DNA from 3 places in the Blautia sp. MSK18_10 genome. Region 2 is predicted to be linked to each of the others. Evidence: riboswitches for the same ligand, from Rfam matches in the RefSeq annotation. Region 2 holds a riboswitch; each other region holds the start of a gene.
The links. Region 2 has a riboswitch for cyclic di-GMP ahead of LI074_RS07490 (substrate-binding periplasmic protein). Riboswitches for the same ligand answer to the same signal wherever they lie in the genome.

Region 1: linked by a shared signal. The riboswitch ahead of LI074_RS12415 (response regulator) and the one ahead of LI074_RS07490 (substrate-binding periplasmic protein) in region 2 are both predicted to bind cyclic di-GMP.
Region 3: linked by a shared signal. The riboswitch ahead of LI074_RS04830 (ABC transporter substrate-binding protein) and the one ahead of LI074_RS07490 (substrate-binding periplasmic protein) in region 2 are both predicted to bind cyclic di-GMP.

What each region holds. Positions count from the first base shown of each region.
Region 1 is NZ_JAJCGT010000032.1:19,908-30,891, forward strand. It holds gene LI074_RS12415 (response regulator) at 1-1,552, opposite strand, end outside; cyclic di-GMP riboswitch class I at 1,731-1,806, opposite strand; gene LI074_RS12420 (ABC transporter permease) at 2,046-2,948, opposite strand; gene LI074_RS12425 (ABC transporter ATP-binding protein) at 2,948-3,859, opposite strand; gene LI074_RS12430 (hypothetical protein) at 3,876-4,160, opposite strand; gene LI074_RS12435 (helix-turn-helix domain-containing protein) at 4,185-4,355, opposite strand; gene LI074_RS12440 (hypothetical protein) at 4,343-4,477, opposite strand; gene LI074_RS12445 (ATP-binding protein) at 4,671-6,593, opposite strand; gene LI074_RS12450 (RNA-guided endonuclease InsQ/TnpB family protein) at 7,006-8,169, opposite strand; gene LI074_RS12455 (IS607 family transposase) at 8,117-8,776, opposite strand; gene LI074_RS12460 (transglutaminase-like domain-containing protein) at 9,067-10,377, opposite strand; gene LI074_RS12465 (hypothetical protein) at 10,477-10,984, opposite strand, start outside.
Region 2 is NZ_JAJCGT010000013.1:42,296-53,279, forward strand. It holds gene LI074_RS07475 (hybrid sensor histidine kinase/response regulator) at 1-543, opposite strand, end outside; gene LI074_RS07480 (ABC transporter substrate-binding protein) at 549-2,399, opposite strand; gene LI074_RS07485 (ATP-binding response regulator) at 2,399-4,582, opposite strand; gene LI074_RS07490 (substrate-binding periplasmic protein) at 4,566-5,381, opposite strand; cyclic di-GMP riboswitch class I at 5,561-5,654, opposite strand; gene LI074_RS07495 (MATE family efflux transporter) at 5,818-7,161, opposite strand; gene LI074_RS07500 (Lrp/AsnC family transcriptional regulator) at 7,380-7,838, shown strand; gene LI074_RS07505 (helix-turn-helix domain-containing protein) at 7,982-8,293, shown strand; gene LI074_RS07510 (NAD-dependent protein deacetylase) at 8,394-9,371, opposite strand; gene LI074_RS07515 (NAD-dependent protein deacetylase, SIR2 family) at 9,420-10,319, opposite strand; gene LI074_RS07520 (Rrf2 family transcriptional regulator) at 10,470-10,907, shown strand.
Region 3 is NZ_JAJCGT010000006.1:101,655-112,638, forward strand. It holds gene LI074_RS04820 (MurR/RpiR family transcriptional regulator) at 1-184, opposite strand, end outside; gene LI074_RS04825 (ATP-binding protein) at 359-2,593, opposite strand; gene LI074_RS04830 (ABC transporter substrate-binding protein) at 2,652-4,430, opposite strand; cyclic di-GMP riboswitch class I at 4,648-4,723, opposite strand; gene LI074_RS04835 (DUF3786 domain-containing protein) at 5,099-5,719, opposite strand; gene panD (aspartate 1-decarboxylase) at 6,254-6,646, shown strand; gene panC (pantoate--beta-alanine ligase) at 6,756-7,595, shown strand; gene LI074_RS04850 (bile acid:sodium symporter family protein) at 7,599-8,582, shown strand; gene LI074_RS04855 (sensor histidine kinase) at 9,185-10,297, opposite strand; gene LI074_RS04860 (response regulator transcription factor) at 10,338-10,984, opposite strand, start outside.

The DNA of each region.
Region 1 (10,984 bases), on a different contig from region 2:
CGATAAGTAATACTGTCAGTAAATTGTCCTGAATAAAATCCTTCGCTGTAACTTTTCGTGAGGAAACATTATACGAAACTACTGCACCTGAAAATTGAGTTGTAGGCATAGATGTCAGTGTTTTATTCAGAATGGACAAAAGAACCGGTTCTCCCTGCTGAATAGCAAATGGAACATCAGCTTCTTTTGTCAGGAAAACACTATGAAGCTTATTATTTTTCAAATAGTCTGAAACAGTACCTGAATTGCTTACAATACAATCCGTCTCCCCTTTCTGCATTGCTTTTACTGCTGCATCTGATGTTTCATATTCCACAACCTTCCATTGCGGATAATTGTATGAAAGATATGCTTTCAATGCAAAATCATCTTTTTCAACGGCAACTATATTCTCTTTATTTTCATCAAAAGAATCCTTTGCCGTAATTGCTGCCATATTCAGAGTCAATAGCGTATCCGACAAAGCAAATCCATTTGTTTCTGCAAAGTATGGATTCTGGTTTGCATGAAAAATCAGGTCTATTTTTCCATCCTGCAATGCCTGAAGCAGTTCACTTCTTGTCTCATATTCATTTAATTCATATTCCAGAGTCTGACCTTGCAGACAATTTTCTGCAAGATCCACATAATCTGTAATAACACCTGTCAGTTTACCTGTTGATGGATCTACACTGCTGATACCTCCATCCTGATTCAAATACCCTATCCGGATTGCACCATGCTGCCCGATCCACTCACTTTCTTCTTTTGAAAGAAACGAGCTGCTCTGTGCAGAAAGATAACGCCTGTAGAGATCATCTGTGTAAAATGGGTTGTCATCCTTGATTCTGCGCATAGCACTATCCAGTGATTCTTTGATATCCGGACGTTCTGGATTTATAGCGAAATAGATTTCTGTCTCTCCAATACTTGTAAGCGGTGAAATATCCGATTCTTCCCAACGGGGGTCTTCTTGCGAAACGAAGCAGTCAATTTCATGGTTCGACAGTTTGTCCATAATTTCTGTGTTTGTAGAAACATTGATATGCTTCGTATACAGACCATATTTTGATTCCCATTCATTAAGCACATCCTCCACTATATTATCTTTAAACACACCAATATTTTTTCCCTCAAAAGAATCCAAATTTCCTGCTGTAAGATCCATATTGGATGCATCCGTATAGATGTAATATTTCTCTTCCCCCATAGGCATATCGGAAAAAAGCATTTTTTCAGCACGTTCGTCTGTATAGGAAATGCCACCAAGAATATCAATCTCTCCATTTTCCAACTGTGTAAAGCAGTTTTTCCAATCACTTGTTATGTATTTATATGTCCATCCTGCATAACCTGCAATATCTTGAAGATACTCATAACCATAGCCGCTTCTTTCTCCCTTTTCATTGACTACATTATAAGTTTCCTCAAAAGATCCTACCCGGATAACATTGTCAGAGTTTTCTTTGGCAGATGCAGGAACGGATAAAACAATAAAACATATAATTGTGCAAAATATAATGTAACAAAATTTGAAATTCATTATATTCTGTACTAATTTGCACTTCTTCATCTTTCTCCCCTCCTCTAGGCTACAGTTGCTTGCTTGCTTCCAGATTTTAATTTTACATTCATTAATTATCAATAACCTCCACACTATTTTTCACAATATTTTTCCAAACAGCTTCTGTATTACTTATTCAAGTGCTCTACCATAAAAAAGCACTGTCAAACAGACAGTGCACCTCATTTCATGCAACTGGCTGCCATTTTACAGGCCCTGTAGCTTTGCGTCCCAGACTTTCATCTGGTTTGCCAATTTCCATATTATAGCTTTAATACTTATGCAAAAAAACTGGTTTTATTATACTATAGCACTCTACTGTACACAAGAAAAACATTACCGTTTTAACGCCAAAAAATAAAAAAAAGAACAGCCGATACATATACTCGAACTGTTCTTCTACTTCCGAAGACCACGCAGCATTGACATTACTGTTTCCTGCTCATTTGTACTCAGATCGTTCCATATCCCTAGAACTTTCACCCGCTAAAAACAATATTTCCTATCGTCTGCCTTCACCCGCTAACAACAATGTAACCACATAGTAAATAATTCCAAATACAGCTATACTTCCCATCATAATGCCAATCATCTGATTTATACTCACCACATTTCCATGAAATACCGGATTGCAATCAAGCGTGTCTCTTATCGCTTCAACCATTTCATCCGGATAATTTTTTCTCTCCATCTCTCTGAAAACTCCGTGAAGCATATGATTCTTAATCAATGAAGTGGCATATGTACTCGGAAGATAAGACAGTGCCTTCTGAAGACCTGGTCCAAAATTTGAAATCGGCATATAAGCACCACATATAAAACCATATCCTGCGCTGACAATTGTACCTACAGCCGAAAGCTGTCCCTGTGTTGTCAACGGAAAGCTAATGATACTTGAAAGCGTACTTCCAAATAGGACGAGCAATATCATATCAAATAAAACCCATAATATGTCTGCTGTATTCATATACCATCCCATTTTAAGTAAATATCCCAGGCATAATACAAACGCAAGTCCATTGACCATCAATGAATTAGCTACTGTTGACAGAAAATATCCCAAATAAATTTTTTCCTTGCTGACCGGTGCAACATTAAAATCCTTCCTTGTTCCATTTGCCTTGTCCTGCACCATAGTCAGATTCACACAAAATGTTACAGTGATACAGCTCACTGCCATAAGTGATGCTGTCAGTTGTGCTGCCACGGTTCCATTAATAAGCTTATCCGAAATTGTAATCATATCCGGAATTGCTGCTGTAAAAGAATCTTTGAAAACCTTTGCAAGAAATGTAGCATACAGAACAATTAGAATAACTGGTGTGATCATTGATGTAAACAACATACCTTTATCTTTAAAAAACAGTTTCCTGTTCCTGTCCATTAATGCCAATACTGTTCTCATCAGCGTTCACCTCCAAGCTTCTTTCCTGTGACTGCAAGAAATACATCATCCATACCGCCTTTTACTACTTCATAATCCGTGAATAGGTCCTGATGCTCTACAATAAGCTTCGTAGCTTCTTTCGTATTTCTTACTTTTATCTGATATCCGTCACGTATTTTTTTATATTCTCTGTTCAATGACTTTATTTCATCTTCGGAAATACCATAAACAGACACTATATCCTGTACATAATCATTTTTAAGTTCAAATGGTGTACCTTCCGCTGCAATACTTCCTTTGTCAAGAATCACAACATACCCGGCATTAGCAGCCTCTTCCATATAGTGTGTAGTCAGAAATACTGTCATATTTTCAGTTTTCTGAAGTTTCTCGATAACATTCCAGATTAACTGCCTTGTCTGCGGATCAAGCCCTGTAGTAGGCTCGTCAAGAATCAAAATCTCCGGTCTGTGCAATAATGCACGGGCAATATCAATTCTTCTTCTCTGACCTCCCGACAGCTTACCTACAGGTCTGTTTAAAAACTCGTCAAAATCCAGAATCTCGACCAGCTCCTGTAATCTCTTATCAAAGGCATTTCCTGTAATGCCGTATAAAGCAGCTCTGCTCTTTAGGTTTTCTTTCACCGTAAGCGGTTTATCAAGTACGCTATCCTGAAACACAACACCAAGCATTCTTTTTGTCTGTGCGCCGACTTTGTCAGTTTCTATTCCGTTTACTTGAACCGTTCCGCTGTCTTTTTTCTGCAATCCGCAGAGAATGGAAATGGTTGTACTTTTCCCTGCACCGTTTACTCCAAGAAACGCAAACAATTCTCCTTTTTTCACACGAAAGCTCAAATCATTTACCGCTTTTACTTCGCTAAAGCTTTTATTCAGATGACTGATTTTAATGATATCTGATTCCATATCTTCTCCTTTTGTTTCATCTTTCCTTAAATGACGCAGTATACGTTGGATTTACCTTTTTTAATAGAATCCATATGTTAAAAAGTAATATGAAGGCGAAAATCGTCCATATCCATGCCTGTGGCATTAAATAAAGGATTCCGTTTACATCTCCACCACCAAATGCTCCACTGAGTAAACACAAATATATTGGATCCAATACCAGCATAATTACTGTTATATAATAAAAAATAGCCTTCACAAGCTTATTCTTTATTTCACAAATTTTATCCTTAAAATATACCAATGTTCTGGTCTTCACATAAGCATTATAACCTCCAATACGTCATCTATTTTTCTTTCGAGGATCTGTTGGCTTTACCGCATCTTTTGGTATTAGCCAAGTCTTTCCCTTTTTCTCTGCTCCAGGCACTCTTCCCTGGCTACATAAAAGAGAAATTCTTCTAGATGAAATTCCCCATATTTTTGACATTTCGATCGTTGTTATATAATCCATAATTTTCCTCCAAACGATACAACAAGCCTATTATAAGTATATTCTTTTATCGGAATAGTTTCAACCAAAATTAAGTTTTCTTCTAGGTTGTTTGATTTGTTATTGTTTTCTAAGATTTTCACAAAAAAAATCCTCCTTTCGTATGTACGGATGCGTGAAAGGATGAAAGACGCATCCGGCCAAGAAAAAAGAGCCTACGGAAAACTCCGTAGACCCTCATTGCTTTTCTGGCGATTATAATAATATCACATCGAAATAGAAAAGTCAGTGCAAGACCAGTGCAAACTTTTCATCAGAATTAACTTCTTTGTTTTCCTAATCGTGTTTAATGTATTTAGTGATAGTATCGATTAATTCCTCCATGTTAATCGGCTTGGAAATATGGTCATTCATGCCTGAATCCAGGGATTCCTGAATATCATCTATAAAAGCATTTGCAGACAAAGCTACAATTGGAATCGTAACTGCATCAGACCGCTCTATACCCAAGGCTCGAATGGCTTTTGCTGCTTGGTGTCCATCCATGTTTGGCATCATAATATCCATCAAAATAAAATCGTATGTGCCTCGTGGATGATTTTTAAACAAATTCACAACTTCTTTTCCGTCTGATGCGCGTGTTACGGTCATACCAGCATCTTCCAGCATTATCGTAGCAAGTTCAGCATTTAAATCATTATCCTCAGCCATAAGAACATGAATACCCGTCAAATCTCTATGTAGATGTTGTTTTTGTTCTGATTGAATAACCTGTTCTGTCAACTCCAGTGGGATCTCCACTGTGAATGTAGAACCTACACCTTTTTTGCTCTCAACAGCAATTGAACCGCCCATCATATCCACATATTTTTTTGTGATGGCCATACCAAGACCGGTTCCCTTATATTGGGTTCTGGCATTAGCATCATCTTCTTGTGAAAACGGATCGAATAATTTTTTCTGGAACTCTTCGCTCATGCCAATACCGTTATCTCGAACAACATAACGAGTTATGATATGTTTCTCATCCGCTCCTGGGTAACTGCTGATATCCAAAGTAATCTTTCCGCCGTCCTTTGTGAATTTCACAGCATTGCCAAGAAGATTCACCAAAACTTCTCGGATACGCACAACATCCGCAAGGACATATGGGTTCTTTGAGATTTCTCGATGTACTTCAAACTTAAGATCTCGATTATAAAGAAGTCCATTCATAATCGCCTGGACGTTATCTGTCAATTGAGTAATGTCCATTGGCTCGGGCGAAATAGTAACTTTTCCACTTTCAATGCGAGTAAAATCCAGAACGTCATTCAACAAAGAGAGAAGATGATTCGAACTTTTTTGAACTTTCTCCAAGCTACCATGAATATCTGAAACCGTGTTCTGGTGAAGCGCAATGTTTGTAAATCCAATAATGGCATTCATCGGCGTTCTGATGTCATGGCTAATACTAAGCAAAAACGCAGATTTTGCTTTGTTGGCAGCATCTGCTTCCTCAGCGGCGGTCATTAATAATTGTTTTTGTTTTTGCTCTTCTGCCTTGCTTTTCTGGTAAACATAATAGGTATATAGACAAATTAAAAGCAATATAGCTCCTGCGACTAAACCGCAGATGATGGAAATATGATTCGTCTTTTCAACCATTCCATAAGCTGATTGCATATCCATTTCAATGCAAAATGCGCCAATGATTTCTCCTGTCCCATCAAGATTTGCGCTTACAGGATAGCAAGCCGTAAAAATCGGACCCCATGTTGTATCAATGATATCCTGAGAGTACACATTCTCCCCAGAAATAGCCCTATCAATATACGGAACCATTTCTTCCTCAATATAATCTCCAGGGTGTCTTACATCATCCGCATCCGGATTCAAACCGTCTACCACATAAACGAGTTTTCCTTCTTCATTTTTTTTAGCGGTGTAAATATATCGAGTAGAATTCAGTGTTCTGATTTCATTGAAATATGAAGAAATATCCTTATATAATTGCTTCTTTTCATCAGATTGATCTTTGATTTGATCAAAATCTTCTTTGCCGATTCTTCCATTCACAAGTTTGTGTACTGCATCTGCACTCGCTGTGTCACGTGTGATTTCTGTTTCAAGGGCGGTCTTAGTGTAAGAACTTTGCAGAATATATGTGTACGACGCTATTACAAAAATCATCAAAAGCCCCGCAATCACAAAGATACTGCCTGTATTCTTCAGCCTAAGGAGTTTTTTCAAATTAATTCCTTCTTTTGTTTTCTTCATGCTGCTCATTCACATCCTCTAAATCCTAATTTATCAATTTTATCATAGCACATTTTCATACAGTTTTTAATTCCAAAACTTCCAATTAAAGCCATCGGCTTAACGTAACGTATCACTTCGTTTTATGAAATTGGTACAAGCATCAGTTTCTGTTTCCGGATACAGAATACCACTCTCTCTTCCAAGTTTAAAACAGCGCATCATCCATATCATGTTTCGTGCAAGATTCCGCATGGTCTGCATACCGTTACTGAAAACTTATAAAAAGTTATAAACTTCTATGTTCCATTCCTACTTCAAAGAGTATGCTTTTGATGATATAAATATCTATCTACTCACAAGTTCTTGTACTCTCCATAGGCGTAAATTCCGAACTAACGTATCCGTACATATTTGCATTAACATTTCAGTGTCAGCCTGCAAATTTTTCTCCATAAGTCTTGAGATTTATAGATGCCTGGAAATCTCTGTCAATCATATTCCCACACGCACATCTATAAACTCTGTCAGATAACTTCAGATCTTTTTTGATATTTCCACAACAGCTGCAAAGCTTTGATGATGGATAAAACCGATCAGCCACAATAAGCTGGATCCCTTTATCGCTGCATTTGTATTCGAGCTGTTTTCTAAACCAAAAAAATCCCTGTGCCTGGACTGCTTTGGATAAATGTCTGTTTTTCATCATTCCGCTGACATTCAGATCTTCAATACATATAAATCTTGGTTTTCGATTTATGATCTCCGATATGGTCTGATTCAAATAGTTTTTACGGATATTTGTTAATCTGTGATTTCGTTTTAATAAAAGTTTTTCCTTTTTGATTACATTATTTGTTTTACAGTAACTTTCTCCTTTTTTATTTTTCTCGTAAGAACGAGAGATACTACGCTGTAACCTGCGTTTCTGTTTTTCTGATTTCTTTACTTTCTGACTCTTATTGATGTTCTTATACTTAGTCCCATCAGAGCAGACAGCCAGGTCTTTGACCCCCAGGTCTATGCCGACCCCGTCATCATTAAGTGTTTCCCTGCAGTCAGGAAATTCTACACATACGCTGATCCACCAGTTCAATCCGTCAAAGGATATTCTCGGGTTCATATATTTAGCATTTGTCGGAATACGTCCATGTTCTGCAAGTCTTACCCAATTCATTTTTTGTTTATTTGCTTTCCTGCTGGAAGAAAAGCCTTCAAATTTAACGTGTGTATTACTGAAGCGTATCTTAACGTTGTCCTGATAGAACTTCGGCATTGATCTCTTTTTTGACTTGAATCTTGGGAACTTTTGCAAGCCCCTGAAAAAGTTCTTATAAGCAGTACAGGCATCTTTGATCGCCTGTTTGGTTACATTATTTGAGATATTCAGTAACCATGCATATTCATCAGAATGTTTAAGCTTTGTAAATTCTTTTCTGAGTTCTGCATCTGAAAGGAATTTTCCGCCTTTTTCATAGTTTTCTATTTCCCTGGCCAAAGCCCAGTTATAAGCAAATCTTGAAGCACCTGCGTACTGAAACATCTTAGTTTTCTGTACATTGTTTGGTATCAACATTACTTTTTTGGCTTTTACCATCTGTTTCCTCCTGTATCAGTTCACGGACAAGTTTCTTAGCTATATTCGCTCGTTTTCCTTGTAATTTACAACTGAATACTGTGATTATCTGAACCAGATCTTCAACAAGTTCCTGCTGTTCGGATTTTTCAGTATTATCAATGATCTCAATCTCACAATTATAAAGTGAAGTGATATATTCTATCAGCTCAAAACCAAATCGCAATAGCCGGTCTTTATATAAAACAACAACCTTTTCAACCTGATTTTGAGATATTCGCCTGATCAATTCCTGAAGTCCTTTTTTCTTATAATTAATCCCGGAACCGATATCACTTATTATCTCAAATGGCTGTCCTTTTGCCAAAAGATATGTCTTAACATTATCGATCTGTCGTTCCAGATCATCTTTCTGTTTATGGCTAGAAACGCGACAATATCCAATTGTAATGCGTTTTTTAGGCTTTACATTTATTACCTGGTTGAGTTGCTCATCAGAATAATATCTATAGCCACTTACTGTAGTATGATGCGGATGAAGTTTTCCATTGGCATCCCAATTTCGTAATGTCTGGGCAGATACGCCTATAATTTTTGAAAATTCATGTATAGAATAATATTTACTCAAAGTATCAACTCCTTTCAATAATATTCTACTCTAATATCTTATAACACTCAACATGTACTTATATGATTTTATAATTTATATTTAACTGTTAATAACCTCCTGAAATTCATTTGGAGATAATATGAAAAAAATAGGAAGAAAAATTAAGAACATTTCTCCTCCGCGGAGGCATTGTCCCAGGAAAAATTGGATAAATGGATATGCAAAAGTGGTTTTCCGCGGAGAATAAAAGTATTTTGAGATGCAAAAAAGACTCCAGTCATATTAACTGAAGTCTCTTTCCATTCTGATCACTTTTTGTAATCCGTCACGCTGCAGGTTGGTAATCCTTTGGTATCCCATGACATACCTGCCTTTTTCTTCCATGTCCGGCTGCCAAGCAGGAATCCGCCAGACTGCGCATCCAGAATATACCATTTGCCGCCAACTCTTACCTGATTCCACTGATGGCTTGGGTTACTTGCCTTGGAGTCTGCGTGTACATATCTGCAGTCTACTCCGATTGCATCACAGAGTGCTTTCATGGCTCTGGCATATCCGGAGCATTGTGCTTCTCCATATACCAATGCACCCCAGGCGGTGTTTGCATAATTATACTGCCAGCCTTTATAAGCGTAGCTGCAGTTGCTGCGGAGATAATTATATGCAGTCAGTACCCTGTCATAGTCTGACATTCCTTTACGGATGTAATTGATCTTGAAACTCTGGACAACACTCCGGACCTGTGCCAGATGCTGCGCGTCCAGATACGGACCGTAGACGCTGCCATACTGATAATCACCTTTTACAGTTGCTGTTTTTAAGGTGATCTTTCGGGCTTTGCTTTTGGAACTGTAAATATTTTTGCCCTTTATGACTCTGTACGCCAGCACTCTGTACTGATAAGTCTTTCCGGACTGTACATTTTTGTCAGTTGTGGAGATTACATTTCTTTTTTTGACATTTTTCAGAAATGACCACTTTCCGTTATCATATCGGTACACCCTGTAGCCGTCTGCCTGTGCGATATAGCTCCAGGAAAGATTTACGGTTTTATTGTCCGTGGAGTAACACTTGTAAAGCTCCGGTGTCTGCAGATTGGCCTTTACATCAATGATATTTGATACAATCTCCACGCTATATTCTCCGCTGTCCGGATCATACACCATGTCGCCATAGACCAGTCTGTAGGAATATTGATGTCCGGCTTTTGCCGTAGTATCTACAAAAGTCAGATTTCCCTCCACGCATGTATCATGGGAATAGCACTGTACCTTGAAATTATCCCCGTAGTTCATATACAGATTGTCACCGAGGACTTCCCAGAAGTCTCCTATTACCCTGAAACTATCCAGTTTTTCTAATTTTCCACCTTGAGATACCGGCTTTTCTGAACGATAGATGTCTATTCGATTAGAGTCTGGAGTGGCTACCTCTGCCTTAAACTGAATCTGACTTGCCTCTATAGACTTTCCGTCATATATTTTCAAGAGTTTTGTATCTTCTCTTTGCGCTGCATTTACCGTAAAACCTGTTCCGAGACATATCCATAATGTCATTATTATCAGCAAAAATATTGATTTCTGTATAAATGAGTTTTGTTTTCTTTCTTCTAATTTCATGGTTTTCCCTCTTTTATTTTGATGTAATTCCTTGAGAATGCCCGGTAGATACAACTTAGGCTTGAAAAGGATTCATGTCCTGCAACGACCAGACAGAAATTACATTCCTAATTTCTGTTTGGTATTTGAAAGTTCTTTTCTTATTAAGTTGTTATTTGATGACTGAGCAAAGCTATACCATGTAGCGTTTGCATGATATTTCTTGTAATAAGTTTCATACATATTTCCTGAGGTTTTCTTGCCGTCCATATACCAGTCTCCTTCCATTGCATCCCCCTTCCATATGAACTTGTGGACCAGTCCAACAGACCCATCTTTTTTGGTTCCATAGTAATAATTATCCCCACACGCATTACCAGTTAGCTCTAACAGATATTTTCCGTTGTATTTACATATACCCAAACCTCCAAAATATGGCATATTGTTTCCAGACCATGAAATACGTGAGGTAACCCGTTTTGCAGATTTTCCGCCATACTTCCACAATTCTACATGATATTGAACTTTGTCTTTGTTATACCTTTCTGTTTGGTATGTCAGGATAAGTTCGTTGATGCCGTCATTATTGAAATCCAACAATTTGGCATAGCATAGTCCCGTCCAAAAC
Region 2 (10,984 bases):
GTTTTCATAGGCAATGGCAATGGCATCATATTCAAAGCCCTGATAACTTCCATGAGGCCTGGGAGTGGCAAAAACAAGGAGCTGGGATTTTCCGGGAACTGTTGCATTGGTTATCACATCATTTCCCTGCCGGATCTCATCTTCAATATTTTCCTGTAATCCCAGATACCCGGTTTCACCTGTTGCCATCTTATAGTTCCCGTCCGCTGACAGGAAATAAAAATCTAAAAAGCCTGCATCTTCCTGTGCTTTCTCTATATACTCACGAATTTCACTTTCATCGGAAGTGTTCTGCAAATATTCCCCCCATATATGGAGATAAATCAGATTCTTATTTGTCAGCTCACTTAGCATATTATCAGACTGATGAAAAATTTCTGTCAGGTGAGAAACACTTTCCTCATAAACAGTCTTCGATACAAACCCCAAATATTGGAAAACAGTCAAAAGGATTCCAACAAATAGGGCAATAAGAACTGCTGCATTCCATCGTTTTCTCACAACCCGTTTCTTTCTGTTTGTATTATGATTCTTAACATCCATTCTTCTCACCTCAGAGTAATGTAGTCTTCAGGCTCTGCAAGAATGGCATTACCATCTGAAACATATGTTGTCCAGGTATCTTCCACAGAGGTATCCCCTCCATCAAATACAATATTTTCCTCTGCCGGATAAGCTTCCATATATTGTGGTGCTGCAAGGCAGGTCACAGTAAAAGTATCCTTGTCCTGAATCTGTTTTCCATTCTTTGTAACTTTACTCAATGTATAACCATTATCCGTTTCCTTGATTTCTACAGAAATACCGCTGAACACAGGCAGAGAGCCGCGGTTAAAGGGGATAAAGCCTCCCTGGTAGCCTTCTACGAAGTTTCTGACCGTTTCCTTCAGTTCTGCCCCGCTCATCTCACTGCTGTAAGCGGAAAGCTCGTTTGGCATAATCATGTTGCCTGCCATTTTTTCTGTATAATCGGCCTTCAGTACATTTCCTGTAAAGCTGTTTCCTGTTGCAATCAGCACATCCGTCCCATAAATACCGCGCAAAGTGTTTGCCATAACAGAATAGGCTTCATTGCCTCCGCTGGTATGGAAACGATTGGAATAAGTTTTCTTTGAATCCAGCACAATATCCTCAGAAGTGGATTTTTCTTCAAGAAGCTGGGAATTAAATGACTGATAAGCCTGCTCTGCATTATATTCTCCTGAGATCATCTTAGACACCACATCCCTGGAAATGGAAAAAAAGTCATTTGACGCAATACGGATATACATATGGTTTTCTTCGATCACAGGTTTCACATCCTTCAGATATTCCGTAAGCCGGAAATCCACATCCTGGCTATAGCTTAACAGATCCTGCCCATCATAAATGATCCGGTTCTGCGCATCCTCTGAAAGCATTGTGTTCAGTACCTTCATTGCTTTCTGCCGACGTGTTTCATCCTTTGTCAGGTCACGGTTTAAAGCTATCTGGAAATATGGTGTAGTCATCAGCCACTTTTCGCCGTTCTGCTGAAAGAATGGCAGGAATGTTGTGTTAATGCCCTGATCCTGGAACATTTTTACACCGGCAGAACTGCCGAAATACATGGCAAGCTTACCACTTTTGTACATCTCAACCACATCATCATAATTCATATCCAGATCATCCTGGCTCAGCCCTGTATCCTGAATAAACTGCTCCATACGTTCAAAAGCCTCCGGCCAGACGGTACTGTCCAGACCTTCTCTCTTTGTATTGTCCGGGTCACTGTAGATGGTACGCCACTTACGTCCATCCCCAGAAGACAGCTCTGATGCAGACAGACCCTGCAGTGTTTCCATACAGGTATAATCATAGTAATAGTCTGCAGTAAACCCACGGATACCCACCTCATCAAATGCCTGGCAGGCAGAAACGAAGCTTTCATAATCCGTTGGAAGAGGAATATCATACTTTTCAAAAAGATCTTTGTTCACTACAAAGCCATGGGCATCTGCACACACAGGAAGCCAGTTTACGCTGCCATCCTGATTTCTGAAACTGTTAAGGTATGTATCATAGACAGCACCTGCAGCATTGGTTGTGGAAAGATCCATCAGACTGTCTTTCAGAGGACTTGCATCATGGAGGGAAAACCGGCAGCAGGTTATAATATCCGGCAATCCACCGTTTTCGTTCAGAAAACGATAGAAATCCAGATCATTATTGCCTACTACAAATTCAATGTTGATATCCGAAAGCTGTTCCTGGATGTATGATGCGTATTTTTCATACAGATTTGTAGTCCATAGATACACTGTGATAGTTTCCGCGTCTTCTTTTTCCGTACTTTTCCTGCCGCAGCCAGACAGAAGTGACATGACTGTCACCATCACCAAAAGTACAGAAACTAACTTGTTCCATTTTTTCTTTTTCATTATAACTTCTCCCTCTGATCGCGTTTTACTAACTCATTGATCACTTTTACTAATAATTTCCCATCAACAGGCTTGGCAATATGTTCATCCATTCCTGCTTCCTTTGCTCTCATTTTGTCCTCAGTGAACGCGTTTGCTGTCATGGCAATGATCGGTATCACTTTTGCATCCTCTCTGTCCAGAGAGCGGATCATCTTTGCTGCTTCATATCCATTCATGACAGGCATCATAATATCCATAAGAATAACATCAAATTCTCCAGGTCTGTTTTTTCTGAATATGTCAACAGCCTTCTGTCCATTCCATGCTTTTGTCACCACAGCGCCTTCATTCTGAAGCACAAATTCTGCAATCTCCATATTCAGCTCATTATCCTCTGTCAGAAGAACATGGAGCCCCTGGATAGAAGTTTCTGTTTTTTCTTCCGTTTCATTCCTGTCCTTCATATCTGCATCAATCTGGAATGGAATCCGGATCACAAATGTAGTCCCTGTGCCTTCTTTACTTTCAAAGGAAATGGTTCCGCCCATTTTCTCCACCAGTTTTTTTGTAATTGGCATTCCCAGTCCTGTTCCGGCGAATTTTGTGCGGCTTCCTGCATGTTCCTGTGCAAATGGTTCAAAAATGCGTTTCTGGAATGCCTCTGTCATTCCAATTCCGGTGTCTCTGCAGACAAATTCCAATGTGGGCATTGCTGTCTGTTTCGATGGGATTTCCCGACAGCTGATATAGACATATCCGTTTTCTTTGTTATATTTCACCGCATTGGACAAAATATTCATCAGAATCCGTTTCACATGCACCGGACTTCCAATAAGATTCCAGTGTGTAACTTCTTTCTCTTCCCAAATGATCCGGATGTTCTGCTCCGCAGCCATATGTTCGATCACACCCAGTATTTCCTCAAAAATACTGTTCAGATTAAATGGGATGTCTTCCAGAACCACTTCATCTGACTCCAGCTTGCTCATGTCCAGAACCTCGTTTATCAGTTCCAGCAGCAGATGGGATGTCTTTTTGATCTTTGCCCTGCATTCCGTCTGTTTCTCCATATTGTCTGCATAATGGTCTGCCACATTGATCATGCCGCAGATTCCATTGATCGGTGTCCGGATATCATGGCTCATTCTCTGCAGAAACTCAGTTTTTGCCTCATTGGCTGCTTCTGCTTTTTTTGCTGCTCTTAGAAGTTCTGCTTTATATGTTTCATCTTTTTCCTTTTCCTGTTTCCGATGTGCCAGATCCGCTCTGTAACCCCAGAAGCAGAATATACCGAATATGAGTAAATAAAGAAAAACGACAGCTGTTACACTTAGTGGCAGGTTACGGAATACTTCCGTATCCGGAAGATAGGTATAAATATAATAATCCCGCTGCTTCAGCATGATTCCGTAACCTCCGGTTCCTTCATTTTTTAAATGAAAAATATGCTGACTGTCTGTATGCTCTTTCATTGCCTGGACAACCTGGTTGCCGGCAGTATCCTGTCCCAGCAGGCTTTCATCGTTGCTGGCAACGATGGTTCCCTTGTCTGCAACAATAATCGTTCCATCCTTCTGAGTGCTATAGCCATTTAAAAGGTTCTGTATTGTCAGGGTATAATTTCTGACAAATTCCGAAGATGTATAATAATAAATTGCAACCATACCTGGTGCATCTTTTCTGGCACAGGCTGCAATGTCGATACGTGATCCGTCTTCTCGGTCAATCCGTTCCGAATAAGATCTTTCTTCATATCCGGTAAAATCCATGATAATGTCTTTTTGCAGATAATCTGTGATCTCATTGGTCAGAGCCTCATCCATGCTGTATTTGCAGACTGTCTTTCCCTCTGTATCCAGCACAAGGATACCATCCACCCAGAGGGTCTGCAGATTTTCTTTTAGAAACTCCTGGCTTAGCCGGCCGCCGTTTTCTGTTTCCATGTCGATATTCGTACTCATCTGTCTGGCACTTTCAATGGCGCGGAGGAGACTTTTAGATTCCGAAGCTTCATTATAATGGGTGTAGGTGGAACACTGCACTTTGACATAGTTTACAGTTTTCACCATCCTGTTCTCTGCTTCCTTTTTCTCTGCCTGAAAAAAGTAATACAGGGAAGCTGCAGTCACACAGATTCCAAGCAGAATGCCGAATATCCAGAATCGTTTTACTTTTATTCTTCTCCTAATATCCAAGATCATCCACCTCCAGATACTTCTGGGGATCATCCAGATATTTTTTAATGATTTTCAGGGATGTGCCATCCTGACGCATTTCTTCCAGCGTCTGATCCATCTGCTCACAGATTCCTCTGTCATCCTCTTTTGCAAAAGCAACACCTATCCCGACCACCATCAGCGGATCTTCCAGGATACGGAAGCTTGCATCATAATCCTTCATGTACTGGACAATGGATTCCTCATGTGCAGCAACTGCATCTACATATCCTTTTCCCAGAAAGGTATAGATCAGTTCCCTGTGCCCAAGACTGATCAGATTGCCCAGTTTGGGGATCCTTTCATCCGTCCGGTTCAGAAAGATGCCTTCCGGTTTGGTTGTGGACTGGACGGCAAGGTTCTTTCCCTCCAGGTCACTTAGTTTATAGATATCACTGCTCTCATTTACAGCAACTACCTGGCGGCTTGCTATGTAGGGTCCTGCCCAGCGGTAATCGTCAAGGCGTCCTTCCATGGAAAAACAGCCCATAATACAGTCGATCTCTCCGCTTTCTACCAGTTCTTTTTTCTTCTCCCAGTTGATCTGGACAACATCCACCTGATACCCCATTCTTCTGAAAGCTTCTGTAGCCAATTCCACATCAATTCCTGTGGGGATTCCATCTTCATTCAGATAATTGTATGGCGGATAACTGTCACTGCCCAGGGTGATAACGGGCTTTTCTCTTTCTTTTTTGGTGATATTTGTGTTTTTGCACCCTGCCAGGGCAGTTGCTAAAATTCCCACAAGCAGAATGCCTGCAATCACTCTTTTTCCTTTCATCTTTTCTCCATTCCTGCTGTTCTTCTCTATTTTCCATCAAAATTTAACCGAATCAGGTAAGTCCCCTGCGGAGGTTGCAAATATCCGCTTGAAGACAAAAAAAAGTTCCTTGTAAAAAATTTTACAGGAACTTTTTCCATAATGCCCATTTAACATTTACCTTTTTTATTACTGAGGCATGATGCAACCGGCTGGCATGGCCAGATTTCAATCTGACTTTAGCTCCTTCTGGCTTTGCGCCCCGGCTTTTCAACCGGTTTGCCAATAAATGCCATAAAAAATTATTTTTTATTATAGCACTCATACTATATCATGTCTATAAGAAAATATGTTACTGTTCACAGCAACACGCTTCGCGGGATATTGCCAGTGAACAGTAACGAAAATATACCTCTTAACATACGAATCCAGCTTTCCATCAAAACTTAAGAGAAATTTACCGGAATGAAACTCCTTCATCAACCGGCCATGATTTTCTAAGTGCCCCATAGGAGATCAGAAAATTCGCAAGCCATCCGGCCGGTACAGCAAGCCAGACAAATGCAATTCCATAACGCGGTGCAAAAATCAAGGCAACTGACAGCCGAATGGCAAGATTTACCATATTGGCAATGAGAAACGGCCGCATAATTCCAAGTCCACGAAGAACTCCATCTGTTGCCATCTTAATACCCATAAAAATAAAGAAATATCCCAGCCATTTCATATAATCCCCGGACACCTGATATGCCAGAGCGGTTCCATCTTTTCCAAGGAATAAGGAAGAAATTGGGGTGTGCAGTGTTTCAATGACTATGAAAGCAAGGACTGCGAAACACAGGTCCAACACCAGTGCAGCATGGTATCCTTTTTTGATACGTTCAATTTTCTTTGCTCCAAGATTCTGGGAAACATAGGGCGAAACCGCATTTCCAATGGATACAAATATCAGTGAAAAAACATTCTCTACTCTCATGGTTGCCGCATAACCTGCCAGCGCTTGTGTACCGAAGGGATTTACAACCGCCTGTACGATCATCATACCAATTGACACTGTGGATTGCTGAAGAACCGATGGTACTGCAATACGAAGCATGGAATGTAACTCCTGCCTGTCAAACCAGTTAAAGCGGCTTTTATATCGACGCATCCGGTTAAAGAAAATCAAAAGCGAAAACACTGCGGAAATCCCCTGCGCAATGAGAGTTGCAAGGGCGGCACCGAACACACCCAGCCCTAAACCTGCCACCATCCAAAGATCCATAACAATATTCAAAACAGAAGAAAATATCAAAAGGCCCAACGGAATCTTCGATTCACCGATGGAATTGAACATCGTTGAAAGGATATTGTACATAAACAGAAAGGGAAATCCCACAAAATAAACACGCAGATACAGTACCGCTTCATCCAGTATGTCAGCAGGTGTTTGTAATAAACTCATCATAAAATGAGAAAAAACAAAGCCAAAAACCCCCAGAAGTATACTCAGAATCAGAAAACTGATCAACGATGTTGACACAATTGTTTTCATTTTGCTATAATTCTGAGCTCCAAAATAGCGGCTCACAAGTACGCCTGCTCCTACACCAGCTCCCAAAGCCACACAGATGAAAACATTGGTCAAAGCGGCACAGGCTCCAACTGCCGCAAGTGCAGAGGATCCCACAAACTGACCGACGATAATGGAATCAGCCATATTATATACTTGTTGAAAGAAGCTGCCCAGAATCATAGGCATTGCAAAAACAGTCAGTGCTTTAAGAGGGGCATCTGTGATTAAATATTCATCTTTTGACATTCTCATTTTCCTCCATCAATTCCTGCTTTTTATCCGAAATCACGATTGTATTTTCAAAATGTAAGTTTAAGATTTCGTTACGCAACAATTATATGTAATTACAGCAAATAAGTCAAGCTGCTGTTTACTTTTAGTAATATAAATGATATGATATTTGATATTGAAAAAAACTGCTATCAGATGGATATTATTTTATATTATTTTACAGGAGGGAACTTATGTACCTGGACGGTTTAGATGAGCTGGATCAGAAGATTATCCGGCTGCTTATAGAAAACGCACGTATCTCTTACTCTGATATCGGTGAAGAAACCGGTATTTCCAGAGTGGCAGTAAAAGCCCGTATCCAGGCTTTGGAGAAAAGAGGCGTAATCGAAGAATATACAACAATTATTAATCCGCAAAAAATCAGTGGGGCTGTATCATGCTATTTTGAAATTGAAACAAAACCGGAGTACCTGGCGCAGGTGACAGATATATTGTACAAAAATAATACAATCACACAGATTTACCGTGTCACAGGAAGAGACAGGCTTCATGTACATGCCGTTGCTTCATCAGGTGATGAAATGGAATACTTCCTGCACAATGTCATTGATACACTGCCTGGCATTATCAGCTGCAGTTGCAATATGATCTTATCACGCATTAAAGATATTAAAGGATTACGGCTATAAAAGTCAAAAGCTGCAACCAACCTTGATCCATACAGTCATGTCACCCTGCCAAAGTGAATTAAATATAACGCTCTTAGCCACTTTTTGACTTCAACAGTTTGCTCTTCCTGAAACGCCTCGCAGCTTTTCAAAATAACAATAAAATGCCCATTTTTCGTACACGGGAACATATCCTAAAACGCCACTATACTATTGAAGAGTTGTCAAAGCAGTACCTGATGAACACCACTACTTTGAAATCCGTTTTCAAAGCAGTCTATGGAATGCCCATCGCTTCTTACATGAAAGAATACCGTATGAAATTGGCATCGAATATGCTGTTGCAGGAAGATAAATCTATTTCGGAAATTGCCGCCGCTGTGGGATATAAAAGCCAAAGTAAATTTACATCGGCTTTCCGAGATATATTTCAGATATTACCTACTGCATATCAGAAACTGTATCGTAATCAATAATTTTAATACAAAACTGCACCCACAATATCCCTGAGTGCAGTTTTGTATCAATCAATATTCTAATGTTTCTCCATCAAGTGGAATATCAAGAACAAGCATCCTATACAAATGCACTTTCCTCTTTTGCTTTCCGCAAATCTTTTAACACTGTTCCTATATCTCCCAAAATAGCAATTCCCTTATCTTCAATGAATTCCGGCAAAAACTGATATTCTGAATTTACGGAAATATAATATGCATCTTTCAAACTGTTTGTCAGTTCCCAAAACGGTTCCTGCATAAACATCGGTGTCATGCGCCCTACTCCAAGTTCTATCAAGAGAATTTTTCTATCTTTGTTCTTTTGAATGTATTTTGAGATTTTCTCATATTCTTCTTCGTATTTTTTCCCTTGCAGAAAATTCCCATATCCTCTTACCCACGGAAACATTTCCGCACCACAATGAGGGCAGCGAGGAATCAGTTCATCCGGCACCATTGTCCCCTCTCCCATAGCCGCAATCATATCTGCCACAGGTTGTACGGCATCCCATGTTTCATCCTGACAGCACTGGGAACACTGGAAGAAACGATGATCTCCCTGAATCTCACTGACCTTTTCTTCCGGATAAATCTTTACAAACTGTGTATCCTGATTAGTCGTTAAGATATGAAAGTCCTTTCCCTGCAAGATTCTATCCAAATCCAGATATGGATCTCTGATAGGGGCATTTTGTGTAGCATTTAAAAAGGTTGCCACATATCCCCAGTGTTCATTTCTTGTAGAAAACCGATGCATCATGCCGCTAAAAGCACCTTTGAATCCATACTTATCTGCAAATTTTCCAAAATGCTCACGAAAAGAAGGGGTATCACTATAATAAAAGTCACCACCTCCAGCCGCTGATAAACCGGATGCTCCGCCTACTACGATACACTCTGCCTCCTGCACTCTGCGAACAAATTCCTGAATCTGTTCCTCATAAGGAAGTGGTTTTTGTTTGCTCAACACTACAGCAGTACCGCCGGATGCATAGGTACTATAGTGTCTGGAATAGTTCATTTGTGTTTTCATTACCAAATTTTCATAACAGCTCATTTTTTTCATTCTCCTATCTCACAACTGTAATATCTTTAACCACCTTACTTAGTCTATCCTTCCCTTTCTGATTTCCTTTAACGCTACCGTAAGATTACCATCCACACCGATGGATTTTTCTTTGATTTCTTCTGGAATGTAAATTTCGCCCTTGTTAAATGTGATATATCTTGCCTGTGGTTCTACTGCTGCTAGCTGCATCAAAGGAGCTTTAATCATCTGATTTCTCCAACCAATACCAAATTCCAGAATTACCAGCTTCTTTCCATGTAAATTCTGAATAAATTCTTGATAGCGGGCAGCCTTTTCTTTCCAATTTTTCGTTTCTGTAAACGAGGACATCTCACCCCAATTTACTTCCATATCTCCACCGCATTTTGGACATTTCGGCAGTAACTCTTTGGGTACTCTTCCGTTTACTTCCTCTTCTGTCATGGCGAGAACTGCTTTTTGATTAGGATAGACCTCGTCATGACATCTGTTCTTACACCGCATCTGGGTTAATTTCCCTTCCATTTCAAAAACACGGTCTGCCTCAAAACCTGCCGGCACAAAATGATCCTCCGCATTGGAAGTTACTACGAAATATTCTTTATCCTTTACCAGTGCATAGATGTTTTTCATAATCTCACTCGGCTCATCCTGCATAGCTTTTGCCTTAACAAGTCTGCTTACAAACGCCCACTTTTCTTCTACCTTCATTGGCACTGAAAATCCATGTAAAACACAACGCAGTCCGTATTTTTCTCTGAAATCTCCCATATTTTCCTGAAACCATGCGTCATCTGCAAAAATATTATATCCCTCTGCGATAGACAAACCATTACTGGCTCCAATCAAAATACCATCTGCTTCTTTGATGATTTGGCTTATCTCTTGATATACATTCATCTTCACCACATTTCCTTTCCCGCCAGAAAACTGACTTGTTCCTCCTTTTGCATACACCACTTTATCTCCTTTTTTATATCAGATTCCACACTTTTTATTTTGCTTGACTTTTATTTTTTTACTTGTTAAAATTAAATTTACATCAAGCATTAAAATCATATTATCATGTAAATTTAAAAATTGCAAGAAGAAAATTCGAGGTGACAAATGAAATATTCCACAAAGCTTAGTGACACCATTCATATTCTTATATTTATTGCTCTTGGAGATGACGAACAACTCTCCAGCACAAAAATCGCAGAAAGTATCAAGACAAACCCGGCTTATGTCAGACAGCTTATGGCAACCCTGAAAAATGCAGGCATTGTTGTCAACACACAAGGTCATGCGAATGCCGCTCTTGCAAAATCGGCAGATAAAATCAATATGTATGACATCTACCGAGCCGTAGAGGGCGATAAGCCGCTGCTTCACCTGGACACAGATACCAATCCGGATTGTGGAATCGGTATCAACATTCAATTCGCTATTGGGGACTTCTATCATGAAATTCAAAATATGGTAGATGAAAAAATGAAATCCATTACATTGCAGGATATTATTGATCGGTATTATTTTAAAATCAGGAAAGTTAAAAGCCTTTAACTAATCAAGAATAGCAAGCACTGCCTGTGTCATGACACAGGCGAAATCCCCCACACTTTCCTATCGTCTGTGTGGTT
Region 3 (10,984 bases), on a different contig from region 2:
ATCCCTTCGTTCCTAATTTCTGACAGAATCTTGTCACCGACGCCGCACTGGCAAATGTGGCATGACCAAGTTCTCTGGATGACATCTCTTCAATCTTTTCCGGATGTTCCAGAATATACTTCCGGATATCCTGTTCCCGTTCCGTCAGATTCTTATGTTTTTTCATATCCTGTATCAGCGACATAGACATTCCTCCATCGTCTGATTTGATTCTATAATTGTACCAATTGGTTTCGTAATATGTGCATTCATACCGGCTTTAAATGACTTCTCTTTATCTTCCTCAAATACATTTGCGGTCATGGCAACGATTGGGATATTTGCTTTCTTATTATTCTTTAGAGTACGGGTTTATTATTTAATGGTTACTGAGCAATGACCTGCGTTTCGGTACCCCCCCCCCGCCGCCGGATTTTATGCTTCTTATTGTCTTTTCCAGCGTCTTCATATCAACCGGTTTTGAAATATGGGCATTCATACCAGCCGTCAGAGAATGCTGAATATCCTCTGAGAATGCATTGGCGGTCATGGCAATAATCGGAATTGTCTTTGCCAGCTCATGGGAGCTTCTGCGGATTGCCTTCGTCGCCTCATAGCCGTTCATGACAGGCATCTGTATATCCATCAGGATCATATCATAGTCACCAGGAACAGACTGTTCAAATGTCTCCAGAGCCCTTTTACCATTTTCACAGATTGTACACTCTGCGCCCTCAATCTTTAACAGTTCCGTCAGAATCTCCGCATTCAGTTCATTGTCCTCTGCACATAGGAATCTCATTCCTTTCAGGATATTGCCATCCTGCTCTTCTGTTTCTGCCTGTGAAGCCGGAGAAGCAGATCTTTCTTCTGCGATTTTCAGATCCATAAAAACCTCAAAACAGCTGCCCTGTCCCGGTTCACTTTCTACATCAATGGTTCCGCCCATCAAGTCAACCAGATTTTTGGTGATTGCCATTCCAAGACCGGTTCCCTGTATCTTATTTGTCAGAGAATTTTCTGCACGGGTAAAGGCATCAAAAATCCTGTCCTTGAAATCTGCCGACATTCCCATACCATTATCGCAAACTAAAAAACGATACTTTGCATAAACAGATGAATTTGATTCACATTCCTCTGCCAGAAGCTGAATTTCTCCGCCTTCCTGTGTATATTTTATTGCATTAGACAGCAGATTGCTGAAAATCTGCATCAGATGAACCTGATCCCCATTCACCCACTCATGCCGGATGTTTTCTTTTGTAATTGTAAGAGTCTGCTTCTTTTCATATATCTGAGAACGAAATATAGTATCAAGCTCCTGTATGAAATCCGGAATAGAAAAATCAGAATACTTGAAGACAGTTTTTCCTGCCTCAATCTTACTCATATCCAGAACCTCATTAATAATCCCCAACAGATGCTGTGAGGAAGTGTCAATTTTATCCGCATACTCTATTACCTTGCCTTTATCACCGGCATCATGTCTGATCAAGGACGTAATACCAATGATCGCATTCATAGGAGTACGTATATCGTGAGACATATTGGCAAGAAAACTGCTCTTTGATCTGTTCGCCTCCTGTGCCACCTGAAAAGCATCCTCCGCTGCCTGTTTTGCCTGCCGCAGCTTTGTATTCACTGTTTCCAGTTTGGCATTATTTTCCCGCTCCACGCGAATCGCTTCCTGCTGGTTTCTGTACATGACAAAGGAAATCCCCAGCATAACACAGACAGCTACGATAACCGTAAAGATAACAATAAATACCATAACAAAATTGACAAGTTTTAATGTATTCGTAGCAACATATTCTGCCGGAACCAGAAAGATAAGTGTCCATTCGGCATTTTCCATTCTTTTTAATCCGTAAAAATATTCTGTTCCATCCAGAACTGCATTAGAATAACTGCAGCCTTTTTCTTCCAGTTCCGCCTTTGTTTTCTCAAAGGAAGAATTGTGAAGATACTTCATATTCTGTAAAACAGAAAATACATTATGGCCCTTGATCAGTTCCACCTGATTGCTGTTGAACAGTTTAGATCCATTATCATCCAGTACATACACACTGTTGTTTCCGTTATAAGCTTCGCAGTTAAAATATGGATTCAACTGTTCCATGTCCTGGGCAATTCCAAAATAAAGAATTGAAGTTTTCTTTTCTCCGTTTTGAAGATATATGGGCTCCGGCAGACGATTCAGAAATACCATCTTTGACTGATTGTCTGTCATGGAATCAAAAACAAAACTGGTCTTTTCAGGACTTTCTTCAAAATAATCCAGATCCCGGAAAAGTCCCCTTTTTCCGGATTCTGTATAATATCCGCCTTCTGAATCCACGGCCATCAACGTGATCTTATGATCTGCATATGCTGATAATTCATATTTCTTTTTCATATGTCTGCAGAGTTCATCTGTAGTCTGTATGTTTGCATCTCTCAGATAATTACATTCTTCCGTTACCCGATCCCAGTGGGAATCGATCACATCCTCCAGATTTTGAAACATCTGACGGGTAATCTCTTCCATCTGGTTTAATCGTTCTTCATAGATAATATCCTGGATATAAGTATGATACAGGAAAAAGAATGCAAAAAACATCGCTATACCAGTCATACAACAACCCCATATTAAGTTCCGGTAACTCTTTGCCTTCTGCATCCTTCCCCTCCGCTTATTTCCATTGAGCGTCTGCTTCACTTAAAGTCTTAAATTGCCCAAAAAACTCTTTTGCCGCATCCATACCTACAATACCACTGTCTGTCACTTCCGTTTCCGATGCCAGTTTTTCACTGATTCCGGAAATTGCAACCTGATAAGTCTTTCCATCCTCCAGTTCCATATCTTCAGGATTTACCAACATATATGGATAATTCTTGCCTGTACCAACTGCATCATAACCTTCTTCATACAATGCCTGAATCTGTTTTCCTGTCAGCCTGATTGTTTTAATCGTCTGTGACCAGCCAGTCGGAAGAATGATACATACATCATAGTCTGTAATATTCTTTGCATACAGTTTTCCGCTCACACCATCATTGTTCTGGTTCGTACCATTTCCACTGATCCATGTTCCAAGGGATATAAGAGCAACGTCACTTCCGGTTGCCTCGGCAAAGCATCTGCCCACCAGCTTTGCACAACTTTCCTGTGAAATTTCCTCTGTAGCTGTTGTGATCACTTCCGGCTGATTATTTACCACGCTGTCCTGATCCTCATCCAGCTGATCTGCCACATCCTTTATTGATGCCTTATCCTGCATGAATTCCTGCATTTTGGTTCCGGTATTTACAATCGTATTTTCCCATCCGGAATAAATAAACGGTGTCGTATTCCCTGCATTGATAAAATCCGAAATATCTGCATAGAAGGTGTCATCTGCCTTTGCATCTTTGAAAGGAAGCAGTCCTGCTTTTAATGTACTGTCCGGATACAGGGCACTGGTTCCTTCTACCGTAGACAGCACCTTCATGACTTTTAATGCATCTTCAAGTTTCTCAGGATCATTCTCCAGCTTTTTATTCAATCCATAAAAACGGTTTACATTTAAAATAAATACATTCTTGCTTCCATCTTCAGACAGGTATGGCATCAGACCAAATTTGTCCGTTGTATCTTCTGATTCCATAATGCCATTCTGTGGTCCCAATAGAAACAGTGAATTTCCCTTTATAAAAGCTTCTCTTGTTTTACTATCATCTACCGGATCACTGTTGCTGCAGTCAAGCATACCGAGATTTTTCCATTTCTGGATATATTCCATGCTGTCCATCATGCCTTCCGTGTCACTGACATTTGCCTTTCCTGACAGGTAATCTTTCTGCCACTGCTTTCCAGACATAGTACCAAGGAATCCCGCATCCGCAATATTACATATATACTGGAAGGCTGAACCAGGATACTGAATCTGTGCCATACATAACGTAACTCCTGCTTCTTTTGCCTTGTCTGCAAGTTCTTCAAGCTCTGTAAAAGATGTTGGCAGCTTCCAGCCATGCTTCTCAAGCAGTGTTTTATTATAGGTGATTCCATAACAGTTGTACAAAGATGGAAGCATATAAAGTGCACCCTCATCGGATACATCTTTCAGACGTGATTCCACATAATTATCTGTAAAATCGTATCCTGAGAGATCAATCATCTTATCACTGACATCCACCACATCTGGCTTATAAAAAGTCTGTGTGCAGATGTCCGGAAGATCATCTGCCTCTAACATATTCTGCAGACAGGTTGTTGTATTTGCTCCGCTGTACGGGACTACTTCAAGCTCAATCTCTGGATATGTTTTATGCACTTCTTCTATAAAATTGTCCACTTCCAGATAAGGAGCCATAAAAGTAATTGCTTCGTGCTTCTTTGGTGTTTCATCTGTTTTCCCACACCCTATAAGTCCTGTTGCCGCTATACATGCCAAAATAAGACATGCACTTTGTACTTTTTTGATTTTCATATTTTTCTCTCTTCTCCGATAAAATCATTATGGTTCCGTTTATGAAATAACATCCCTGCTTGCAGGATTCTTCGCCTGCGAAGGGTCGCTTCAGCGACATAATTCCCCTCCGTCGCAGTGCGATCCTGCCCGGAGGGCTTTTTTATGTTATAGGAACATTACGGAGTAATTTCCTATAACATAAAAAAACACCGTCTCACAGACAGCGCACATCATTTCATGCAACTGGCTGCCATTTTACAGGCCCTGTAGCTTTGCGTCACAGACTTTCATCTGCTTTGCCGATCGTCGTTCTATTACAGATTGTAAATTTGTGCAAAATATTGATTTCATTATACTCCTACATTCCACTGTACACAAGAAAAACCTCGCCGCTTTAACGCTAAAAAAAGAACAGCCGATTATATATTCGAACTGTTCTCCTACTTCCGAATTCCACGCAACATTGACATTACTGTTTTCTGCTCATTTGTACTTATAGCAATCCTCTTAAATGCATTATTTACGAGGATTGCTATAGATTGATTATTCCATATTCTTAAAACAACAGCTCCATCTGATCCCCCACTTCAATTCTCGCAGTGACAAGTTCATCCGGTTCTTTCCCTCTTTTGTGTTCAGCTTTCAGATACTGCGTACCGCCCTCCAAATGACCGGCTGCAATGTATTCAGCCGATGGTCTGCAGTATAGTCTTCAGAAGATCTCCCTGAAGATAATAGGTTGTCTCAAAATGAAGATATGATAACGATACCTTATCCCACAACAGTAAAATCTTTGGCAGGAATTCTTCATCCCCATCCCAGAACTGAAGCAACACAGAAAAACCCGGAAGAACAGGCATTTCAAATGTCAGATCCGCCCCTGCCAAACGCTCCGTCTGCTTTCCCCCCAGACAGGTGCAGGCCTGCTTTACCTCTTCCACTTTTCCTGAAAATGCTTTTGCATACTTTTCCACAAAGGGGGCTGTTGACGGACTGCTTCCGGCAGTTACAAACCTGCTCACAGGCTGCCACTGCCCGGTCAAAGGCGGCAGTACTTCCTGTCCGGAGCAACAGAGAAAATCATAAATTGTCATAACAATTGTATATTCTCTGCAATCCGTCCATTCATCATCCGCAACATATTCAATGGCACCATTTCCGCGATCGATCCGATATTCTGTTCCGATATATTTCAAATACAGATATTCTTCATCATGTTTCAATCCATATTTCTCTATCAGCTTATCCTGATCATACTTTAGAAACAACTTTCTTCCCGTATATACCTGTTTTTCATAATTATCCATAATATACTTTATTCCATTTCTTATTTAACCGAATCCGCCCGGCACACTACTCTCTTTTCATAGATATATTCTAGCAAACTGTCTGTCAGAAATCAATTATGTTTTATCGTCTCGGGATTTGGGATAGTTGTATGTGAACAGTAGATAAACAATTTATTGACAAATAACCGACCAGATGTAATAATACCACTCAGAGATAGTATTTGGACTCAAAACTATACTCTGGCTGAAATCACTGGAATCTTATATAAAAACAGCCAGCCGGAACCCGAAAGCGGAAACGGAAGGATGTATGTAATTTTAAAAGATAGGAGCCGGTATTTATGATACAGGAAATCAGATTTCCCCTAATCTATGGAATAACAAGCCATATTTTATGTATCAGAAACAGGACTCAATATACAGGGAATCAATCAGAAGCGTTTCAGGGTCAAAGTGTATCCTGATGCGCTTTTTTTGCAGATCATAAAGGTATATTTCCTTTTTATGGAGCTGCATGACTCTGATTTTTCCCGCAGGAAAGGACTATATAAGATGACAATAGAAATGTTAAAAGGAAAAATCCACAGAGCAACTGTTGTCCAGGCCGAACTGGATTATGTGGGAAGCATTACTGTGGATGAAGAACTGCTGGAAGCTGCCGGAATACTGGAATATGAGAAAGTTCAGATTGTAGATGTGAACAACGGCAGTCGATTCGAGACATACACAATCTGCGGAAAACGCGGAAGCGGTATGATCTGTCTGAATGGAGCAGCAGCAAGATGTGTAAGCACAGGTGACAAGATTATCATCATGGCTTACGCAGAGTATGAGCCTGAAGAGGCACGTACTCATAAGCCTGCAGTTGTATTTGTAGATGAAGAGAATAAGATCAGCAGAGTGACCAATTATGAGAAACATGGTCTGCTGAAAGACATGGCCTGAAAACATTGATATCAGGTTAGAGACTATCATAAGATGAAAGTGAATTCAGAAAAGAGGCTATCTCAAAATCTATGATACCGGTCCATTGACCGAGAAAGAGGAGATAACAATGCAGGTAACAAAAACAGTAGAAGAAACAAAAAAACAGATCAAAGCATGGAAAAAAGAAGGTAAAACTATAGGTCTTGTTCCAACAATGGGATTTCTTCATGAGGGACATGCAAGTCTGATCAAAAAATGCAGAGAGCAGAACGACATTGTAGTTGTGTCTGACTTTGTCAATCCAACACAGTTTGGTCCGACAGAGGATCTTGAGGCATATCCAAGAGATTTCGAGCGAGACAGTAAACTCTGTGAGAGTCTTGGCGCAGACCTGATCTTCTGCCCTGAACCTTCTGAAATGTATCATGATCCCCATGCATTTGTAAGTATCGATACATTATCTGAAACACTTTGTGGAAAAACACGTCCTATCCATTTCAAGGGTGTGTGCACAGTTGTAACCAAACTGTTTCATATTGTAGCCCCGGACAGAGCATATTTCGGACAGAAGGATGCTCAGCAGCTTGCCATCATCCGCAAGATGGTCCAGGATCTGAATTTTGATATAGAGATCGTAGGCTGCCCAATCATCCGTGAGGAGGACGGACTGGCAAAATCCTCCAGAAATACATATTTAAGCGATGAAGAGAGAAAGGCTGCTCTCTGTCTGTCCAGATCCGTAAAACTCGGACAGGAAATCATCCACGCAGGCATTTCCGCAGAAGAACTTCTCGGCAAAATGCGTGCAGTGATCGAAAAAGAGCCTCTGGCAAAAATCGACTACGTTTCCATGGTAGATGCACTTACCATGCAGCCTGTGGAAAAAGCAGATCATAATGTTCTCGTAGCAATGGCTGTCTATATTGGCAAAACAAGACTGATCGATAACTTCAGCTACGAGGTATAATATATGGAAAATATTTTAAAGAAAATCGAAAAAATCAGCAGTTTTGCATCCAGATATATTGGAATCATCATCATTGCCTTTTCATGCCTTGCCTTTTTCTGGAGGGATGGATTTGCATGGATGACAAATTATACGTCTGTTTTTCTGGGTGTGATCATGTTTGGCATGGGACTGACCATACGTCTGGAAGACTTCCGTGCAATTTTTTCCAGACCAAAGGAAGTGATCATTGGCGCAGTTGCACAGTATACGATTATGCCAGTCGTGGCCTGGGTATTGTGCAAAGTCATGAATCTTCCTGCAGATCTGGCTCTGGGTGTGATCCTTGTGGGATGCTGTCCTGGTGGAACAGCCAGCAATGTGATCACCTATATTGCAGGCGGTGATGTTGCACTTTCAGTAGGAATGACAATTGTTTCCACTCTGGCTGCTCCTGTTATGACTCCATTTCTTGTGTACATTCTGGCAGGTGCCTGGGTGGAAGTATCCTTCTGGGCAATGGTACTGTCTGTTGTAAAAGTAATTCTGATTCCTGTACTTCTTGGAATCCTTCTTCGTACACTTGCAGGAGAGCATGTAGATAAAGTTTCAGATGTCATGCCATTGATCTCTGTTGTTGCCATTGTTATGATCATTGGCGGAATCGTGGCCGTTAATGCAGAGAAAATCTTAAACTGCGGAGTTCTGGTCCTTGGTGTTGTTGCAATCCACAATTTCTGTGGTATGATGCTTGGACTCCTTGCAGCCAAAATTTTCCATGTAGAATATACACGGACAACAGCTATAGCTATTGAAGTCGGCATGCAAAACAGCGGACTGGCAGTTTCTCTGGCAGCAGCTAACTTTGCAGCCAATCCACTGGCAACACTTCCAGGTGCTATTTTCAGTGTATGGCATAATATTGCCGGCTCTATCTTTGCAGGGATCCGCCGTTCCGGCGCAGAGAACCAGACACGCACAGGTGAAAATGGTGTGTCTGCAGCATAAATAACAAAAGAACATAGAAAACAGAAAAACCCCGGAAACCTTACGGTTCCGGGGTATCTTACGTTTGTGAGGTTCTTAAAATCTCATTATTTTCTATGATTTTCGTGTCTATATTGTCCTGTATTGCGGATTTTCCAAGCTATATTTCTATTCTCTTCATTTTTTAGTATCAACATGGTATCACAGCCGATTTTTCATGAGCTGTCAACTTTCCGGTTGCAGATTCCCACCTTGACTGTTATAATCGAAACATGGGTGCTATCATAACGGTAGGCGGTTAGTCCTTCAGCAGAGGTTGCTGAGTGCCAGCGGCACTCGTTTTGCAACGACCGAAGTGAAACGGAGACCTGTGACCCTCTGATTACATAGAAACTCGAAAGAGAATCCACTGGAAAGGAGGGCTAAGCCATATGCAGAAATGTCAAAAAATTTTTATTCTACTTTTTGAAGTTTTGACATATCCAATCCATGCCGGATCATCATCAGAATATCCCATTTTTAATTCTATGTACATTAAATTGTTAATCATTCTTATTCTCTCCTGATTCCAAATTTTGCAACATCTCAACAAACTGGAAGCTGTAAACCTGATTGTTTCTAAATTAACTGTGGCATACCATTGATAAACATATGCCATGCCTGTCATTTTTCGCACTAAGTTTCCATCCGTGCATTTCAACGATTTCTTTTGAGAGGGCAAGCCCTATTCCGCTGTTTCCGTTTTGTCCCGTATGAAAACGTTCAAACATATGGGAAAAATCCTCTGTGCTAAGTTCTCCTCCATCGTTCCAGATGGAAAGGACTTGATTTTTCCACGATATTTCGATTTGACTACACGCATATTTTACGGAATTAGTTATCAGGTTAGCAACAGCGTGTTCCAGCTTCTCCGGGTCTCCGTTGACATATCCTTCGTCCAGTTCTAACGATACTGAAAGGTTTCGCCTGTTCACAATTCCTTCAAGCGGCATCAAAATATCTTGAACCAGTGATGCCATTTCTATTGGTTCACACTTTAATGGTTCCGTACCGCTTTCCATTTTTGATAAATACAGGATATCCTCAATAAGTTTACTCATACGCTCCGTCTGAGACACTATCATTCTGCCCGCTTGAGAATAATCGGTAATGACTCCCATTTCAATCTCCTCCGCATATCCGCAAATTGCCATAAGCGGGGTTTTTAATTCGTGAGATGTATTTTCAAAAAAGGTCTTCTGAGCTTTGTCATTTTGTTCAAGTTTTTTCCCGAGAAAATATCCAATGGCAGCACCGAGAGCGGCAATGACAAAAGCATCCAGCAAAACACCAAAACTGATTTCTTTTACGAGTTCTGGTTCGCCGGTAACATCCACATAAGCAAGTAATCTCTCATTGCTGTCTTCGTAATACTCTGTTCTGGCTTTCATATAATAAGTTGCTTCGTTAATTTTTGCCCTTTGCATTTCATCAGACGGGTGTGTTTCATACCAGTCAATAAGTTTCTTCTCTTTGGGTGTCAGAATCTGATATATGTCATCCCTGTTTTCTGAATCTGCCCCCATATATACAAGTGAGGCATAATATAAAGAGCCCGTATCATTTTCAGATTCGTAATTCAAATATTCGTCTGAATTCAAAGTAAAAACGTTTTTAATTGCATTCTCAGCTCTCAGCTCTATTTTTTTATTAAAAACTATGTTCAGAATCAGCAGGCTCAAAAGCATGGCTGCCATAACGGCGGAACCTGTAAGTGTGGCAATTTTATAACGTGTCTTATTCATTACAATCCTCCAGTTTATAGCCATAGCCCCAGACAGCACTAATGCGAACTTTGCTGCCTGCGGTCTTCATTTTCTGCCTGACTCTTCTTACTGTCTCATCGACAACTCTGGTTTCTATCTCCGTAGAATCTATTCCCCATACTTTGTCGAGAATTTCATTCCGGGGGATTGCCGTTCCACCATGTTCCATAAGACATCCCAGAAGCGAAAATTCTGTCATAGTCAGACCAATATCATGCTCTTTCACAATGGCATTATGCTTCTCCCATGAAAAACACACATCACCAAAGGAAATATCTGCCTTTACCGGTATATTCATTTCAACTCTTCGGAACAACGCATTTACCCGGACAACAAGAAGTGACGGCGAAAATGGCTTAATCAGATAGTCATCCCCTCCATACATAAATCCCTTCATATGGTCAGACTCTGAATCCTTTGCCGTCAAAATAATAATAGGAACTGATGATATTGTCCTTAACTTTTTACATATGGAAAGACCGTCTGAACCCGGCATCATAATATCAAGAATAACAAGATCACAGGGCTTCTCCTGAAAAACAGAAAAGAGTGTATCACCATTCTTGTATGCTGTTACCTCATATCCGGCATTGGATAAAAATTCTGTGAGTATTTCTC